DNA from 2 places in the Dickeya sp. CFBP 2040 genome. Region 2 is predicted to be linked to the other one. Evidence: predicted binding sites of a transcription regulator. Region 2 holds the regulator's gene; the other holds the start of a gene.
The links. Region 2 encodes CRP, which controls carbon source genes, mostly activating them, when cyclic AMP is high. Its sites were predicted from a motif close to ATGTGANNNNNNTCACAT; they were not measured.
Positions count from the first base shown of each region.

Region 1 (8,107 bases), on a different contig from region 2:
CGAACACCGCGTCGGCGTACTGCACGAACCACTCCACCACCTGCTTCGACGACCAGCCCTGATACTTCTCAAACAGCACCGCTGGCAACTCATAGTGTTCCAGACACAGCATCGGTTCGATGCCCTGACGGCGCAGTTCGTCAATCAGGTTATCGATATAAGCGGCGTACTCCTCATCCACCACGCCGTTTTCATAGTCCAGCATAAAGCGCGACCAGTTGATGGAGGTGCGAAAGTGCGTCAGCCCAGTCTGTTTCATCAGTGCCACGTCTTCGCGGTAGCGGTTATAGAAGTCGGTGGCGACCGCCGGGCCGTAGCCGTTGTGCCATACCTGACGATCACGCTGGTACCACAGGTCCAGATAGGAATCCTGCCCATTCTTCTTGCCTGACCACCCCTCGGTCTGCCAGGCGGATGCCGCCGCCCCCAGAATAAAGCCCTCAGGCAGGGTGATTGATACCTTGCTCATGCCTGTCTCCCTTGCGTTTTTCGATTCGCTTCGTTTTTCACGTTGCTCAGTTCTTCACTTCGCTAATGCTTCGCTTCACTGACCTGCCCGGCCTCCGCTTCCCGCTGCGCCTGCTCGGCACGGCGAGATGCGACGTTGACGAACGGCAGATAAATCAGGGTGGCGACAATGATGCAGACCACCTGCGTTGCCACCGCGCCCATGGAACCGGCGGTGGACAGCCAGGCGTTGATAATCGGCGGCGTGGTCCAGGGCACCATCACCACCGCTTTGCCGGCAAAACCCATGCTGGTGGCGAAGTAACCGATGGTGCCGGTAACCAGCGGCGTGATAATGAACGGGATCGCCAGAATCGGGTTGAGCATGATCGGCATACCAAAAATCACCGGTTCATTAATGTTGAACACGCACGGGCCAAAGGAGATTTTGGCAATCTCTTTCATCTCTCGGCGTTTAGAGGCGATCATCACCGCCAGCAACAAGCCGATAGTCAACCCGGACCCGCCGATACTCATGTACACATCCCAGAACGGCATGGTGATAATGTTCGGCACCTCGTACCCCTGCTCAAACGCGGTCATGTTCACCGCAATCGCCCCCAACAGCAGCGGCTCACGGATTGGCTTGATCATCTGGTTGCCATGGATGCCGATAACCCAGAACAACTGCGCTACAAACATCAGGATCAATAGCCCCGGCAGGCTCTGCACCACGGATTCCAACGGCTGCTGCACCACTTTGTAGATGGCGTCATACAGGTACATACCGGTCACGTTCTGGAAGGTAAACCCGAAGGTCGCCACCAGCGTGACGGTGATGATCGCCGGGATCAACGCCGAAAACGACGCTGACACATTCGGTGGCACGCTGTCCGGCATCTTGATACGCAGTCGTTCTACCGATTCCAGCTTCGAATAGATTTCCACCGAGGCAATGGCGATAAACATGCCGAGAAACAGGCTTTTGGTATCGGAGAACTGGCGCGCCAGCACGTCTTTCACCGGCAACGTCTGGCCGTTGATCACCATATCGATGGTGGTAGGGGTGATGGAAATAAAACAGATCACCGCCAGCAGGCCAGGAAACAGGCTGCGGGAGCCGTTGATTTTCCCAAGCTCAATGCCAATCAGGAACACCGCGCCAATGGTGAGAAAATTCAGCGTGGCATAGTTAATACCGCTCATAATCGGCTTGAGCGGCGCCAGAAATGAAAACAGGGCGAAACTCGCCAGCCCGTTCCTGGGGTCCAGCACCATGTTGGAGATCAGCACAGAGAACGCCCCCACGATGATCACCGGCATCAGCGTGATAAACGAGGCTTTGATCGCCATGATGTATCTCAGACTATTGAACTGGTTGGCAAACGATCCCAATGCATCGATGGCCTGATCCTTGAATGACATAACTCCACCTCTTTGATTTACCGGCATGTCAGGGGTTGTTGTTATCAGAGGCTATCGCCCCCGTAGTGGCCGTTACGCGCGGAAGAATAGACGTCAGGTTCAGCGCTTTCGCGTTTGGCATACCAAAAAATAAAACAAACGAATAATTTTTCTGTGACATTGTTCTCACAGGCCAATATTGGAATTCCAATAGCATGTACACCAGCAAATCTGGCATACCAAGAGGACAGTTTGATGGAACTGGATATGGAACAAACCGTGATGGAACTGCTGATCAACGCCGGCGAAGCGCGTTCCTGCGCCATGATGGCGATTCAGGCCGCACGAGCGCAGGACTGGTCGCAAGCCGAGGCGCAGTTGCTGGCCTCGCAGGAAGCCGCAAAAGCAGCTCATCTGATCCAAACCCGGTTGATCGGGCTGGATGAAGGCGAAGGCAAAGTGCCGGTTAACCTGATTATGGTACACGCACAGGATCATCTGATGACCGCGATGCTATGCCGGGATCTGGCTGAAGAACTGGTGCTGCTGCGCAAGGAGCTGTGTGGCCGCCCGTCAGCCTGACTCACACCACGGCTGAAAGACGGTAATATTCTGCGCCCGCGCCACTGACACCGTTCCCGTATGCTAGTATGTGAGCAGAATTGATAACAACTCTGTGAAAGACTTCGGTAAAACAGGGAAGGGACAAACGATGATAACCATGCTTGATGTGGCAAATCATGCTGGCGTATCCAAAGCAACGGTATCACGGGTGCTGAATGGTACAGGCCAGGTGAAACAAAGCACACGAGATGCCGTATTCAGGGCGATGGAAGAACTGGGCTATCGCCCCAACTTTCTGGCGCGCTCGCTGGCACAACGCAGCTCAAATAGCCTTGGGCTGGTGGTATCCAATTTCGACGGTCCCTATTTTGGCCGCTTGCTGCGCCGTGCGGCGGAACGCGCTGAAACCAGCGGCAAACACCTGATCGTGACCGACGGTCACGATACGCCGGAAGACGAGCAGCAGGCGGTGCAGCTACTGATTGATCGCCGTTGCGACGCCATCGTGCTCTACACCCGCCACATGTCCGACGCCGCCCTGATGTCGCTGCTGGAACAATCCAGAGTGCCTATCGTCGTCATCAACCGTCACCTGCCAATGGCACCAGACCGTTGTGTCTGGTTTGAACAACAGCAGGCGGTGTTTCAGTTGATTGACTATCTGGTACAGCAAGGGCACCGCGACATTGCCTGCATCACCGGGCCAATCAATACCCCAACCGCCCATGCACGTCTGGCAGGTTATCGGCAGGCACTGGATCACCATCATATTGCTTATGATCCGCTGCGGGTGATCAACGGCGACAATCTGGTGTCCGGCGGTTATCAGGCGGTACGTGAACTGCTGGCGCATGGCGTCGATTTCTCTGCGATCTTCGTCAGCAACGACGATATGTGCATCGGTGCGATGAAAGCGCTGCTCGAAGCGGGCAAGCAGTTGCCGCAAGATGTATCGCTGTTCGGCTTTGACGACATCCCCAGCGCCCCTTATCTCAGCCCGGCGCTATCTACGGTGTATTTACCGATTGAAGAGATGACCAGCGCCGCTATCACGCAGGCACTAAAACTGAGCGAGGGCAATCCCGTCCAGCCCATCGCCCCATTTACCGGCGAGTTGAAACAGCGCGCATCGGTGACAAAAGGCCCCTACGCGCACTGAAGCAGCACCTGGCGGCGGTTACGGTTACACCCGCTCCAGCGCCAGCAGTTCGTCCAGCGTCTGGCGGCGGCGAATCAACCGCGGCTGCCCCTGCTCAAACAGCACTTCAGCGATTAACGGGCGGCTGTTGTAGTTGGAAGACATCGAAGCACCGTAGGCGCCGGTATCATGGAACACCAGATAATCGCCCACCTGCGCCGCTGGCAACGCCAGCGTTTCCACGCCCCCACCGGCCTGCTGGGTAAACACATCGCCGGATTCGCACAGCGGCCCGGCGACCACGGTGTCACGCAACGCTGACTGGCTCAGGTCGCGCCCATCGCCCGGCAACAGGGTAATGTGATGGTAACTGCCGTACATCGCCGGGCGCATCAGGTCGCTGAACCCGGCGTCCACCAGCACAAAATGACGGCTGCCCATGTCTTTCACCGCACGCACCTGCGCCACCAGCACGCCGGACTCCGCCACCAGAAAACGCCCCGGTTCGATTTCCAGCGTCACCGGGTGACCCAGATGAGCAGCAATCTGCTCCCGCGCCCGGTTCCACAAGCCATAATAATGCTGGGTATCAATGCGCTCACCACCATGGCGATACGGAATAGACAACCCACCACCCGCGGAAATCGCCGCCAGATCCTGCCCCACCGCCAGCACCTGCTGCACCATCGCATCGCATACCTGCTCCAGATGCCCGTAATCAACGCCGGAGCCAATATGCATATGGATACCAACCAATTTCAGGTGGTAACGACTCAATGCTTCCAGCGCCTGCGGCAAATCGGCATACCAGATACCGTGTTTGCTGTTTTCGCCGCCGGTGTTGGTCTTCTGGCTGTGACCGTGACCAAATCCCGGATTAATACGCAACCACACCGGGTGACCCGGCGAGCGCTCGCCCAGTTGATGCAACATGTCGATGGAACCGGCATTTACCGGAATGTTCAGTGCGTGCACCCGTTGCAGCGTGGCGTCATCCAGCACATCGGCGGTAAATACGATCTCATGTGCGTCAGTACCCGGCTCAAAACCGGCTGCCAGTGCGCGTTCGATCTCTCCCAGCGATACCGAATCCACCTTCACGCCCTGCTGGCGCATCAGCTTTAAAATATGCAGGTTAGAACAGGCTTTCTGCGCGAAGCGGATGGTATCGAACTGGCGCAACTGACCGATACGCTCAATGATGGTATCAGCGTCGTAGGCCCATAACGGACAACCAAAACGCTCCGGCAGCGCACGCAGGCTCTGCACGTTCAACGCATGAGAAAGGTCATTCAGATCATGTGGCATGGATATATTACCGAAACGTTATTAGATAGCTAAATTGTGCTGGCCCGCAGGCTATAATGCCAATATCCTTTTTCGCAGGTTCCATTCATTTTTGATATAGGAATACTGAACAAAAAGAGGGAAACATGGCTGATATTTCTCTGCGCCACATTGAGATCTTTCATGCGGTAATGACCACCGGCAACCTGACAGAAGCGGCGGACCTGCTCAATACCTCACAACCAACGGTCAGCCGTGAGTTGGCGCGTTTCGAGCATCTGGTGCAGATGCCGCTGTTCGAACGTATCCGCGGGCGGTTGCACCCTACCGCACAAGGATTGCAATTATTCGAAGAAGTGCAGCACTCCTATTATGGGCTGGAACGCATCGTCAATGCGGCGCGTGATATCCGCCAGTTCCGGCAGGCACCGCTCTCGGTAGCGTGTCTGCCGGTGTTCTCCCAGTCGTTGCTACCCGAAGTCTGCCAGCCGCTGCTGGCGCGCTACCCCGAACTCAACCTGCATGTCATCCCGCAGGAGTCGCCGCTGCTGGAAGAGTGGCTGTCGGCGCAACGTCACGATCTGGGGCTGACGGAAAACCTGATGACGCCCGCCGGCACCGAACGGCAAACGCTGATGGAATTAAATGAAGTCTGCGTGCTGCCTGTCGGTCACCCACTGGCGCGCAAGGCGGTGCTGACGCCGGAAGATTTCCGCGACCAACCGTTTGTCAGCCTGTCCAGCACCGACAGTTACCGGCAATTGCTGGACCAGCAGTTTGAGCAGGCGAATGTAGCGCGGCGACTGGTATTGGATACCCACAGCGCCGCCTCGGTGTGCGCGATGGTGCGCGCCGGAGTAGGATTATCGATAGTCAATCCACTCACTGCGGTGGATTACGCCAGCAGCGGCGCGGTAGTGGTACGCCGTTTCAGCATCGATGTGCCGTTTACCGTCAGCCTGATTCGCCCGCTGCACCGTCCCCCCTCGGCACTGGTGGAACAATTTACCGAACAGCTACTCGCCTTCGCGGGGCACTTTCCCGCACGGTTACAGCGCGTGCTGGCGGCTAACCCGGTCTAAAAAACGCCCTTTACGCCACCTCACGCAACGCGCTGAGGTCTATCTGTACTCCAACCCGGCTACCGGCTGGGTGCAGATCGGCCATCGCGCGATTGAGCACATCCACCGACAATTCCACCTCGCGGATACGTATCCGGTAGCGCACCACGTTGCCCAACAGGCTGTGACCGATGATTTCCCCATCCATCCCCTGCTCCGGTGCGCATAGCAGCACGGACTCCGGGCGCAGCGCCACCTGGCCGGAAAACCGCTCGCCGGTCAGGCGCATCGCCTCGTCGGCGCTCAGCAGATTGTAGCTGCCGATAAACCCGGCGGCGAACAGGCTGGCAGGCTGGGTATAGAGCGATTCGGCGTCGCCGTTTTGCACGATTTCACCTTTGTTCATCAGCACAATGCGGTCAGATAACGTCAGCGCCTCTTCCTGATCGTGGGTGACGAAAATCGTCGTCAGCTTCAGTTCCTGCTGGATGCGCCTAATCTGCTCGCGCAGATGGCGTCGAATACGGGCATCCAGCGCCGACAGGGGTTCATCCAGCAACAACAGCCGTGGGCGCGTCACCAGCGAGCGCGCCAGCGCCACGCGCTGACACTGACCGCCGGATAACTGATGCGGATAACGGCGAGCGTAATCGCCCAGTTCCACCAGCGCCAGCACCTCTTCCACCCGGCGGTGCATCTCACCAGTGGGCAGTTTCTGCATCTTCAGGCCGAACGCCACGTTGCCTTCAACCGTCATGTTGGGAAACAACGCATAGTTCTGGAACACCATGCCGATATCGCGCTGTTGCGGCGACAGCGGCACGATATCACGGCCTTGTAGCAGAATCTGGCCGCTGTCCACCGCAGTCAGTCCAGCCAGACAGCGCAACAGCGTCGATTTGCCGCAACCGCTCGGCCCCAGCAGCGTGACAAACTCGCCTTCGTCGGCAGAAAACCGGATATCCTGAAACACCCTGGTCGGCCCGTAGTGTTTGTTTAGATCGATGACGTCAAGGTAGGCCATGTTCAGCGAGTCCCTTTTTATTTATTACGTAATTCATTGATTGCGATTCAGCACGTTCGCCAGCCAGGTCACCAGCAGCACCACCAGAAAATAGGAGATCACCAGCGCGCTGGTGAAATGCCCGCTGTCGTTGCGTTTGTTATAAAGGTAGACCTGCAAGGTTTCGTAATTGGTGCCCGCCAGCAGATTGGCAAACACAAACTCGCCAATCAGGAACGAAAACGACAGCAGCACCGCGATCATCACCCCTTTACGCAGGTTGGGCAGCACCACCCACAGCGCCGCCTGCCTGGTGCTGGCACCGAGCAGATGCGCCGCGTCCAGCAGTTCCTGTAAATTGATGGCCTGCATATTGTTAGCAATGGCACGATAAATAAACGGCAGCGCGATGGTGAAATAACAGCCGATCAGAATCCACGGGGTGCCGGTCAACGCCAGCGGTGCGGCGGAGTAAAGCTGTAACAGCCCCACCGACGACACCACCGGCGGTACCGCAAACGGCAGCAGAATCAGCACATTCATCAGCCCGTCCAATTTTGGAAACGCCCAGGCGATGACAAACATCGCCGGCAGCACCAGCAGCAACGAAAACAGTAATGCGCCGAAGCAAATCAGCAGCGAGTGGCCCAGCGCCACCAGAAAACGGCTGTCGCTCCACAGTTCCGTAAACCATTTCAGGGTCAGCCCCTGCGGCAGAATGGTCGCGCCCCACTCGGTCGCCAGCGCATAACCCAGCGTGGCGAGCAACGGCAACATCAGTATCAGCAAGATAAACCACACCACCAGCAGGTGGTAACGGCGCTCAGCACGGGACATGGCGGCCTCCGGTGACAGAATTAACGGGCAGCATGGAGGTAACTCCGGCGCAGCAGCCATTGGTGAATCACGGTAATCAGCGCCATCAACAGTACCAGCAACATGGACAGTGCGCTGCCCAGATTAGGGTCCAGCGAGATATCGCCGGACACCAGCGCCGCAATGCGAATTGGCACCACGTTGAAGTTGCCGGTAGTGAGCGCGTACAAGGTGGCGTACGCCCCCAGCGCATTGGCCAGCAGGATGACGAAGGTGCCGAGCAACGCCGGCGTCAGCACCGGAATGCCGATGTGCAGCCAGTAACGCCAGCGGCTGGCGCCCAGCAGCGCCGCCGACTCTTGCCATTCGCTGCGCAACCCGTCAAAC
Region 1 covers NZ_JAAVXH010000087.1:117,233-125,339, forward strand. Annotated here, with positions in the region: gene Dpoa2040_RS12270 (glycoside hydrolase family 1 protein) at 1-469, opposite strand, end outside; gene Dpoa2040_RS12275 (PTS sugar transporter subunit IIC) at 532-1,872, opposite strand; gene Dpoa2040_RS12280 (PTS lactose/cellobiose transporter subunit IIA) at 2,107-2,433, shown strand; gene Dpoa2040_RS12285 (LacI family DNA-binding transcriptional regulator) at 2,564-3,574, shown strand; gene lysA (diaminopimelate decarboxylase) at 3,599-4,861, opposite strand; gene Dpoa2040_RS12295 (LysR family transcriptional regulator) at 4,987-5,922, shown strand; gene Dpoa2040_RS12300 (ABC transporter ATP-binding protein) at 5,933-6,925, opposite strand; gene Dpoa2040_RS12305 (ABC transporter permease) at 6,959-7,741, opposite strand; gene Dpoa2040_RS12310 (ABC transporter permease subunit) at 7,762-8,107, opposite strand, start outside.
Region 1: Dpoa2040_RS12275 (PTS sugar transporter subunit IIC) is a predicted target of CRP. The motif match lies at 2,024-2,041, and genes of this name have one in related genera.

Region 2 (8,107 bases):
TGCAAGCGGCGCTGACGGCGGTGGAAGAACGCCTCGCCGACAGCGGGCTTTATGACGCCAGCCGTAAAAACGAGCTGACCGAATGCCTGCAACAGCAAAGCACGACAAAAACAAGCCTGGAAAACGCCGAAATGGCCTGGCTGGATGCGCAGGAACAGTTGGAACAACTGCTGCGCGACGCGGAGAGTCAGGGGTAAACGTCTGCTCCATGTTCGAACGGCGGGCGGAACAGCCCGCCGTTATTCCATTATGCCCAACCATTAATATTCAACCATCAATGCCAGATCATCAGCACGCAGGTCGCCGTCAGTATCCCCATGGCGAGATTGAACAGCTTCCAGGCGCGCGGACTTTGCAGCAACCGACCGATCATCACGCCAAATCCCAGCCAGATAATCCCGGCGACAAAATTCACGCTCACCATCGCAACGCTGATAGCCACGACCGATCCAACATATCCTTCCCCCGCCAGACTGAATCCCGCTACCGCGCCCAGCGTCATCAGCCAGGCTTTCGGATTAAGAAACTGCAACAATCCCCCCTGATACAGTAGGATTGGTGTCGGCGGTGCGGTATCGGTATCCAGTTTTTCGTACGCTGCGGTGGCAATTTTCCACGATAACCACAGCAGGTAGGCGCTACCCAGCACCTTCAGCGCCAGATGCAGCGACGGATAGAGCAGAATCAGGCTACCCAGCCCCAACGCCACCAGCAGCAGCATACTCTGCATACCGAGCATGATGCCCAGCATCAACGGCATAGAACGTAATACGCCAAAATTGGCTGCTGAGGCTGTAAGTAGCATATTATTAGGTCCGGGCGTAATGGCAGCAACCCACAAAAAACCGAGCATTGAAAGAAACAGACTGGCGTGCTCCATGAAACGGCAATCCTTTAACAGGTATCAATTTGGCATGAAACCATCAAGCTAACAGCGCACCACAGCATAGACAAGTTTTTCACCCGGCACGCCCTTATCAGGGACGTTGTTTCACCATGACAAATTGAGCGCCACACTGTTTATGAACCGGATTTCACACCACCACCTGCCGTTCCAGCCCCTGACGGGGGGCAGTAACCCTCATCTGCAAACCATGCTGCCGCGTCTGTTACGCCGCCGCCCGGCACTCCAGCCGCACTGGCAAACACTGACCCTGCCGGATGGCGATTTCGTTGAGCTGGCCTGGAGCGAAGACCCCATAGCGGCACGTCACAAGCCGCGCGTGGTGCTGTTCCACGGACTGGAAGGCAGCTTCCACAGCCCTTACGCTCACGGCATGATGGCGGCCTGCCAGCAACGCGGCTGGCTCACGGTAGTGATGCACTTTCGCGGTTGCGGCGGGCAACCCAATCGTATGGCGCGCTCTTATCACGCCAGCGAAACCGAAGACGCACACTATTTTGTGCATTGGCTACATCAGACGTTAGGCCCGGCGCCCACGGTAGCCGTAGGGATTTCTCTGGGTGGCAATATGCTGGCCTGCCTGCTGGCGCGTCAGGGGGAATCCAGCCCGTTGGATGCGGCGGCGGTAGTTTCCGCCCCCTTGATGATGGAATCCTGTAGTGTTCGACTGGAACTAGGCTTCTCGCGCATCTATCAGTTCTATCTGCTTAACTGTCTACGCCGCAGCGCGTTACGCAAGCTGGCGATCTACCCTGACAGCCTGCCAATCTCCGCCGAACGGTTACGTCAGGTACATCGACTGCGGGAGTTTGATGAACTTATCACCTCAAAACTGCACGGTTTTGCCGATGCAACGGATTATTACCGGCGCAGTAGCGCATTACCGAAGCTGGCGGAGATTCGCCGGCCATTGCTGGTGGTTCACGCCAAAGACGACCCCTTTATGACACCGGAGGCGATACCGGACATCTCGCAGTTGCCGGACAATATTCATTATTACCTGACGGAACACGGCGGCCATGTCGGTTTCGTCGGCGGCACCTGGCGCAAACCACACCTCTGGCTTGAACAGTGCGTTCCTGACTGGCTGAGCACCTATCTGGAAAAAAACCGGGAGCTAAAACGATGATCATTCCCTGGCAAGAACTGGCAGCGGAAACACTGCAAAATCTGATTGAATCGTTCATCTTGCGTGAAGGCACCGACTATGGCGAGCAGGAATGCACGCTGGAAGACAAAGTGGCGGAGGTACGCCAGCAACTGGAGCAAGGCGAGGTGGTGCTGGTGTGGTCGGAATTGCATGAAACCGTCAATATCATGCCCCGCCGTCAGCTCAGCGGCGGTGAACGATATCACCCCTGAATCAATCGTTTGAAAACGTAAATTGGCGTGTCACTGCGGTATAAACATGCTAACAATGATCAAATATCTCTGACCAGAGTTGGCATCCGTCGCCGGAGATTGTCCCATTCACCGGAAGTTACACACCAATTCACCGGAGGTTACACACCATGTCGCACCAACATCCGATTATCGCGGTCACCGGCTCCAGCGGTGCAGGGACCACAACTACCAGTCTGGCGTTTCGTAAAATCTTCCAGCAATTGAATCTTCGCGCCGCGCTGGTGGATGGCGACAGTTATCACCGCTATACCCGACCGGAAATGGATATGGCGATCCGCAAGGCACGGGACCTGGGGCGTCACATCAGTTATTTTGGGCCGGAAGCCAATGACTTCTGCCAACTGGAAAACACCTTTATCGAATACGGTCGTAGTGGCACCGGGCAGACCCGCAAATACCTGCACACTTACGACGAAGCCATTCCCTACAATCAGGTCCCAGGCACCTTTACCCCTTGGGAACCAATACCAGAGCCGACCGACCTGTTGTTCTACGAGGGGCTACATGGCGGCGTGGTGACTGCTCAGCATAATGTGGCGCAGCACGTTGATCTGCTGGTCGGCGTGGTGCCGATAGTCAACCTGGAGTGGATTCAGAAGCTGGTGCGTGATATCAACGAACGCGGCCACTCCCGCGAAGCGGTCATGGATTCCGTTGTGCGGTCGATGGAAGATTACATCACCCATATCACCCCACAGTTTTCTCGTACCCACATCAACTTCCAGCGCGTGCCAACGGTAGATACCTCTAACCCGTTTGCCGCCAAAGCCATTCCGTCGATGGACGAAAGTTTTGTGGTGATCCACTTTCAGGGCCTGGACCATATTGACTACCCCTACCTGCTGGCGATGTTGCAGGGCTCGTTCATTTCTCACATCAATACGCTGGTGGTGCCGGGCGGTAAAATGGGGCTGGCGATGGAGCTTATCATGACGCCACTGGTGCAGCGGCTAATGGAAGGCAATCACATTGATTAAGCGATGCGACGGATTAAGCGGTGCGGCGGTTAAGTGAAAGACTCGCCGCCGCGTGCCGGCCCGTTAATCAAGCGCGATCACTTCATGACTGTGGGTTACCTTAACCGCTTTTTCCAACATCAGCGCCACAGAGCAGTATTTTTCAGCCGACAACGACACCGCACGTTCGACAACCTTATCGTTCAATCCTTTGCCGGTAACGATAAAGTGCAGATTGATGGCAGTGAACAGGCGCGGCGCTTCTTCACGACGTTCCGAGGTCAGGCGAACCTCGCAGTCTGCCACATCATGACGACCTTTTTGCAGAATAGACACCACATCAATGGCGCTACATCCACCTGCTGCCATCAGCACCATTTCCATCGGACTGGGCGCTTTATCACCAGCGTTGCCATCCATCAGCAGTTGATGCCCGGAAGCGGACTCGCCAAGAAACGTTAACCCTTCAACCCATTTCACCCGAGCCTGCATAATTTTGTCCTCAATCAATTATTTTTGAAATTTTACACCGCTTATGTATAAAAAAGCCTGATAATCAGAGCTTAATCATGCTGAAGCGAGACAACACGAGACACTACTCTCAACCTGTGTTACAAACAAAAGCGTAAGCCGATGTGTATTGCGTCTCTGCCTGACCTGCCACCGGCTTGCTGGCGTCATCTGATAGACAGCCTCAGTATATTTCCTGACGTCATTCCGCCAGGACGGAATTGAATTATAACTATGTTATCACGCCGTACAGGGAACTCTGAGCCCTGTGATTTGCGCAGTGAATTAACAACAGAGGATAACAGCGAATGGTTCTCGGCAAACCGCAAACAGACCCGACTCTCGAATGGTTCCTTTCTCATTGCCACATTCACAAGTACCCATCGAAGAGCACCCTGATTCATCAGGGTGAAAAAGCAGAGACGCTTTACTACATCGTGAAAGGCTCGGTTGCCGTGCTGATCAAGGATGAAGAAGGCAAGGAAATGATTCTGTCTTATCTGAATCAAGGCGATTTTATTGGAGAACTTGGCTTATTCGAAGACGGACAGGAACGCAGTGCGTGGGTTCGGGCAAAAACAGCCTGCGAAGTCGCTGAGATTTCTTATAAAAAATTCCGCCAGCTCATTCAGGTCAACCCGGATATTCTGATGCGGTTGTCCTCGCAGATGGCGCGGCGCTTGCAGGTGACTTCGCAGAAAGTCGGCAATCTGGCGTTCCTCGACGTAACCGGTCGTATCGCACAAACTCTGCTCAATTTGGCTAAACAGCCGGACGCCATGACTCACCCGGATGGTATGCAGATCAAGATCACCCGTCAGGAAATCGGCCAAATTGTTGGCTGTTCCCGCGAAACGGTGGGTCGTATCCTGAAGATGCTGGAAGATCAGAACTTGATCTCCGCACACGGTAAAACCATCGTCGTGTACGGCACTCGCTGATTTATCATCAGTTGGATTGTTGGATTGAAAAGAGCGTGCCATGGCACGCTCTTTTCGTTTCAGTCGGTTCAGTCGTTTCAGTCGAAGGCAACAGCGATTACGCGCCCTTCACCACCTGCGCTACCGCTTTTGCAAACAGCGCCATTCCCTGATCGATCTCTTCCGGGGTAATCACCAGCGACGGCACAAAACGGATGACGTCCGGCCCCGCCACCAGAATCATCAACCCCAGTTCCGCCGATGCCGCCAGGAAGTCACGGGCGCGGCCATGCCAGACCGGTTTCAGTTGTGCGCCCAGTAACAGCCCCATGCCGCGGATTTCATCGAAAATATCGTACTGTGTGTTGATCTGCTCCAGCGCGGACACAAAGCGCGCGTGGCGATCCATCACGCCGGACAGCACTTCCGGCGTATTGATCACATCCAGCGCCGCTTCCGCCACCGCACAGGCCAGCGGATTGCCACCGTAAGTCGTGCCATGCGTACCGACCGCCATCACTGATGCAATCTCTTCCGTGGTCAGCATCGCGCTAATCGGGAAACCGCCGCCCAGCGCTTTAGCGGTGGTCAAAATGTCTGGCGTGATGCCGTAATGCATATAAGAGAACAGTTTACCGCTGCGGCCCATACCACACTGCACTTCATCAAACACCAGCAGCGCCTGATACTGGTCGCACAGTTCGCGCACACCGTTGAGGAAAGCTGGCGTAGCTGGCGTGATGCCGCCTTCGCCCTGAATCGGCTCCAGCACCACTGCGCAGGTGTGATCGTCCATCACCGCTTTTACCGCATCCAGATCGTTGAACGGCACATGCACGATATCCGCCGGTTTCGGGCCGAAGCCATCGGCGTATTTCGGCTGACCGCCGACAGATACGGTAAACAGCGTACGGCCATGAAACGATTGGTAAAACGAAATGATTTTGGTTTTGTACGGGCTATGGCGGGTAATGGCGTAATGCCGTGCCAGTTTGAACGCCGCTTCATTAGCTTCCGCGCCGGAGTTGGCGAAAAATACGCGGTCGGCAAAGGTGGCATTGATCAGTTTGGTAGCCAGACGCAGCGCTGGCTCGTTGGTGAATACGTTGCTGGTGTGCCACAGGGTTTCACCCTGTTCTTTCAACGCCGCCACCAGTGCCGGATGGCAATGCCCCAGCGCCGTTACCGCGATGCCGCCGGAAAAATCGATATATTCTTTGCCCTGCTGATCCCAGACACGGCTCCCTTTGCCTTTTACCGGCACAAACTGCGCGGGTGCATAAACCGGAAGAATTACCTTATCGTAAGTATCCCGTGTTACTGCTGCTTTCTCTGTCGCCATTTGCTGCCCCGTTGTCATATCCCGTAGTGTGGAGTGAAGATCTTAAGTGAAAATATAATCAATAAATATGCATAAAAAATCAAAAATAGGCAATCGTTAATCTGATATGCCCAGATTTGAGTCCGCTATCTGATTATAAATAAAGGAAATTTTTCAGCAGTTGATGCCCCTGCTGGCTGAGAATGCTCTCCGGGTGGAACTGTACGCCTTCCAGCGGCAATGTGCGATGACGCACCCCCATTATCTCATCGACCACCTCGTCGGTTCCGGTCCAGGCGGTCACCTCAAAACAATCGGGTAGCGTATTCTTTTCCAGAATCAGCGAGTGATAGCGGGTGACGGTCAGCGGGTCTGCCAGCCCGGCGAACACACCGCAACCGGTATGCCGCACCGGCGAGGTTTTGCCGTGCATCACCTGACGGGCGCGCACCACCCGTGCGCCAAACGCCTGCCCCAACGCCTGATGTCCCAGACACACGCCCAGAATCGGCAGTTGACCGGCAAAATGGCGGATGGCCGCCAGCGAAATCCCGGCGTCGTCCGGCGTACAAGGGCCGGGGGAAATCACCAGCCGCTGCGGCGATAACCGCTCGATGTCCGCCAGCGTCAGCGTATCATTACGCCTGACCAGCACCTTCGCCCCCAACTCACAAAAATACTGGTACAGGTTGTAGGTAAAGGAGTCATAGTTATCGATAATCAGCAGCATGTCTTTATCTATCAGCAGATGAATTGACGTTATGATCGTCGCCAACATCAAGTCTAATGGCGCATGATGTCGCGTGAATACTGACGCTGAGTCTGAAGAGTTGGGAGGCGGTTGTCCAGACACGAGGCTGAAACAACCGGAACAGAAAGTAAATAAATGACGCGGTATCAGTAACAGAAAACTCGATCATAGCGTACCGATGATGAACGGCATGACGTTGCTGACGTCAACGGTGTAACGATACAAATTGGCGTGCAGCAGTGCGAGGTGTTCTTTCGGATTGAAGAACTCCAGCACCAGGTCCCAGCAATCGGATTCCGGATAGCTTACCGGGCTGAGTGTCGCGCTAATCTTGTTCAGGAATAATCCTTCAGCAAAAGATTTTCTAAACAATCATCTCCCTTTTCGGTTACCGACCCGCACCGACCAAAATCGGCTCAACACCATTAAAAAATGCAAATCCATATTTTGAAACGTAGTTCCAATTATTGCACTATCCAATTTACACACAAATATTACGTTTACCCACCAATAAACATTAATTTTATTTATTAAAAAATATCTATCATCCACCACTACGGAGACAGGGAATTATGCTGCGCCTCAGTGAACACTGAGCCGTCAGATCATGGCAGAGGGAGGAGATATAGCTTATAACATAAACAAAACAATAACATCCATACAGATATGGTCGCTACCGAACGGACCACCTGTCCGATCTTTTTTAGTTCGGACTAAATAACCCGACGATCAATTCAATATGGCATGGCATTTCACATTAATCGAATAATTAATTTTTTTAATTTCCAAAAGCTATAAGCAACAGGTCGGAACTCAGACCACAAAAAGTGATTCCTGTCAAAATACGAGAAAACATAACCGATACTAATAATGAAATACCATTTCAACTATTGAAATGTCCAATTTTTGAGCTAAAACTGAGCGCAGGTTGATTCATGCTATTCGGTTTTACTTATCCATCCTTTGAATAATTCGTGTGACTGAAAGGCCGTTATGCCCCGTCAACATGAAACAGATGGGTATATCCCTATCGCATCAACCATAAGTAAGGGCATGTGGAACGATAAATGCCCATTTCACATTTTTTCAAAAAACAGGAACACGACTCATGAAATCATTCATTACTCCGATTGCCGCCGGTCTGCTGCTGGCCTTCTGTCAATCCAGTCTGGCTGCCGATACCGGTGGTTATACCAAAACTGACGGTGGTGATGTCACGGGCGCCGTAAAGAAAACGGCTACCTCGATGCAGGATATTATTGATATCGTTGAAGCAGCCAAAGTTGACGCCAAAGGCAAGAAAGTTAAAGGTGGGGCCTATCCGCTGGTGATTACCTACAC
Region 2 covers NZ_JAAVXH010000096.1:19,489-27,595, forward strand. Annotated here, with positions in the region: gene Dpoa2040_RS14665 (ABC transporter ATP-binding protein) at 1-197, shown strand, start outside; gene Dpoa2040_RS14670 (LysE family translocator) at 275-880, opposite strand; gene Dpoa2040_RS14675 (hydrolase) at 1,023-2,033, shown strand; gene Dpoa2040_RS14680 (YheU family protein) at 2,030-2,266, shown strand; gene Dpoa2040_RS14685 (phosphoribulokinase) at 2,416-3,285, shown strand; gene Dpoa2040_RS14690 (OsmC family protein) at 3,349-3,756, opposite strand; gene crp (cAMP-activated global transcriptional regulator CRP) at 4,083-4,715, shown strand; gene Dpoa2040_RS14700 (aspartate aminotransferase family protein) at 4,813-6,036, opposite strand; gene Dpoa2040_RS14705 (aminodeoxychorismate synthase component II) at 6,170-6,745, opposite strand; partial or broken gene Dpoa2040_RS14710 (peptidase S8) at 6,932-7,138, opposite strand; gene pelB (pectate lyase PelB) at 7,875-8,107, shown strand, end outside.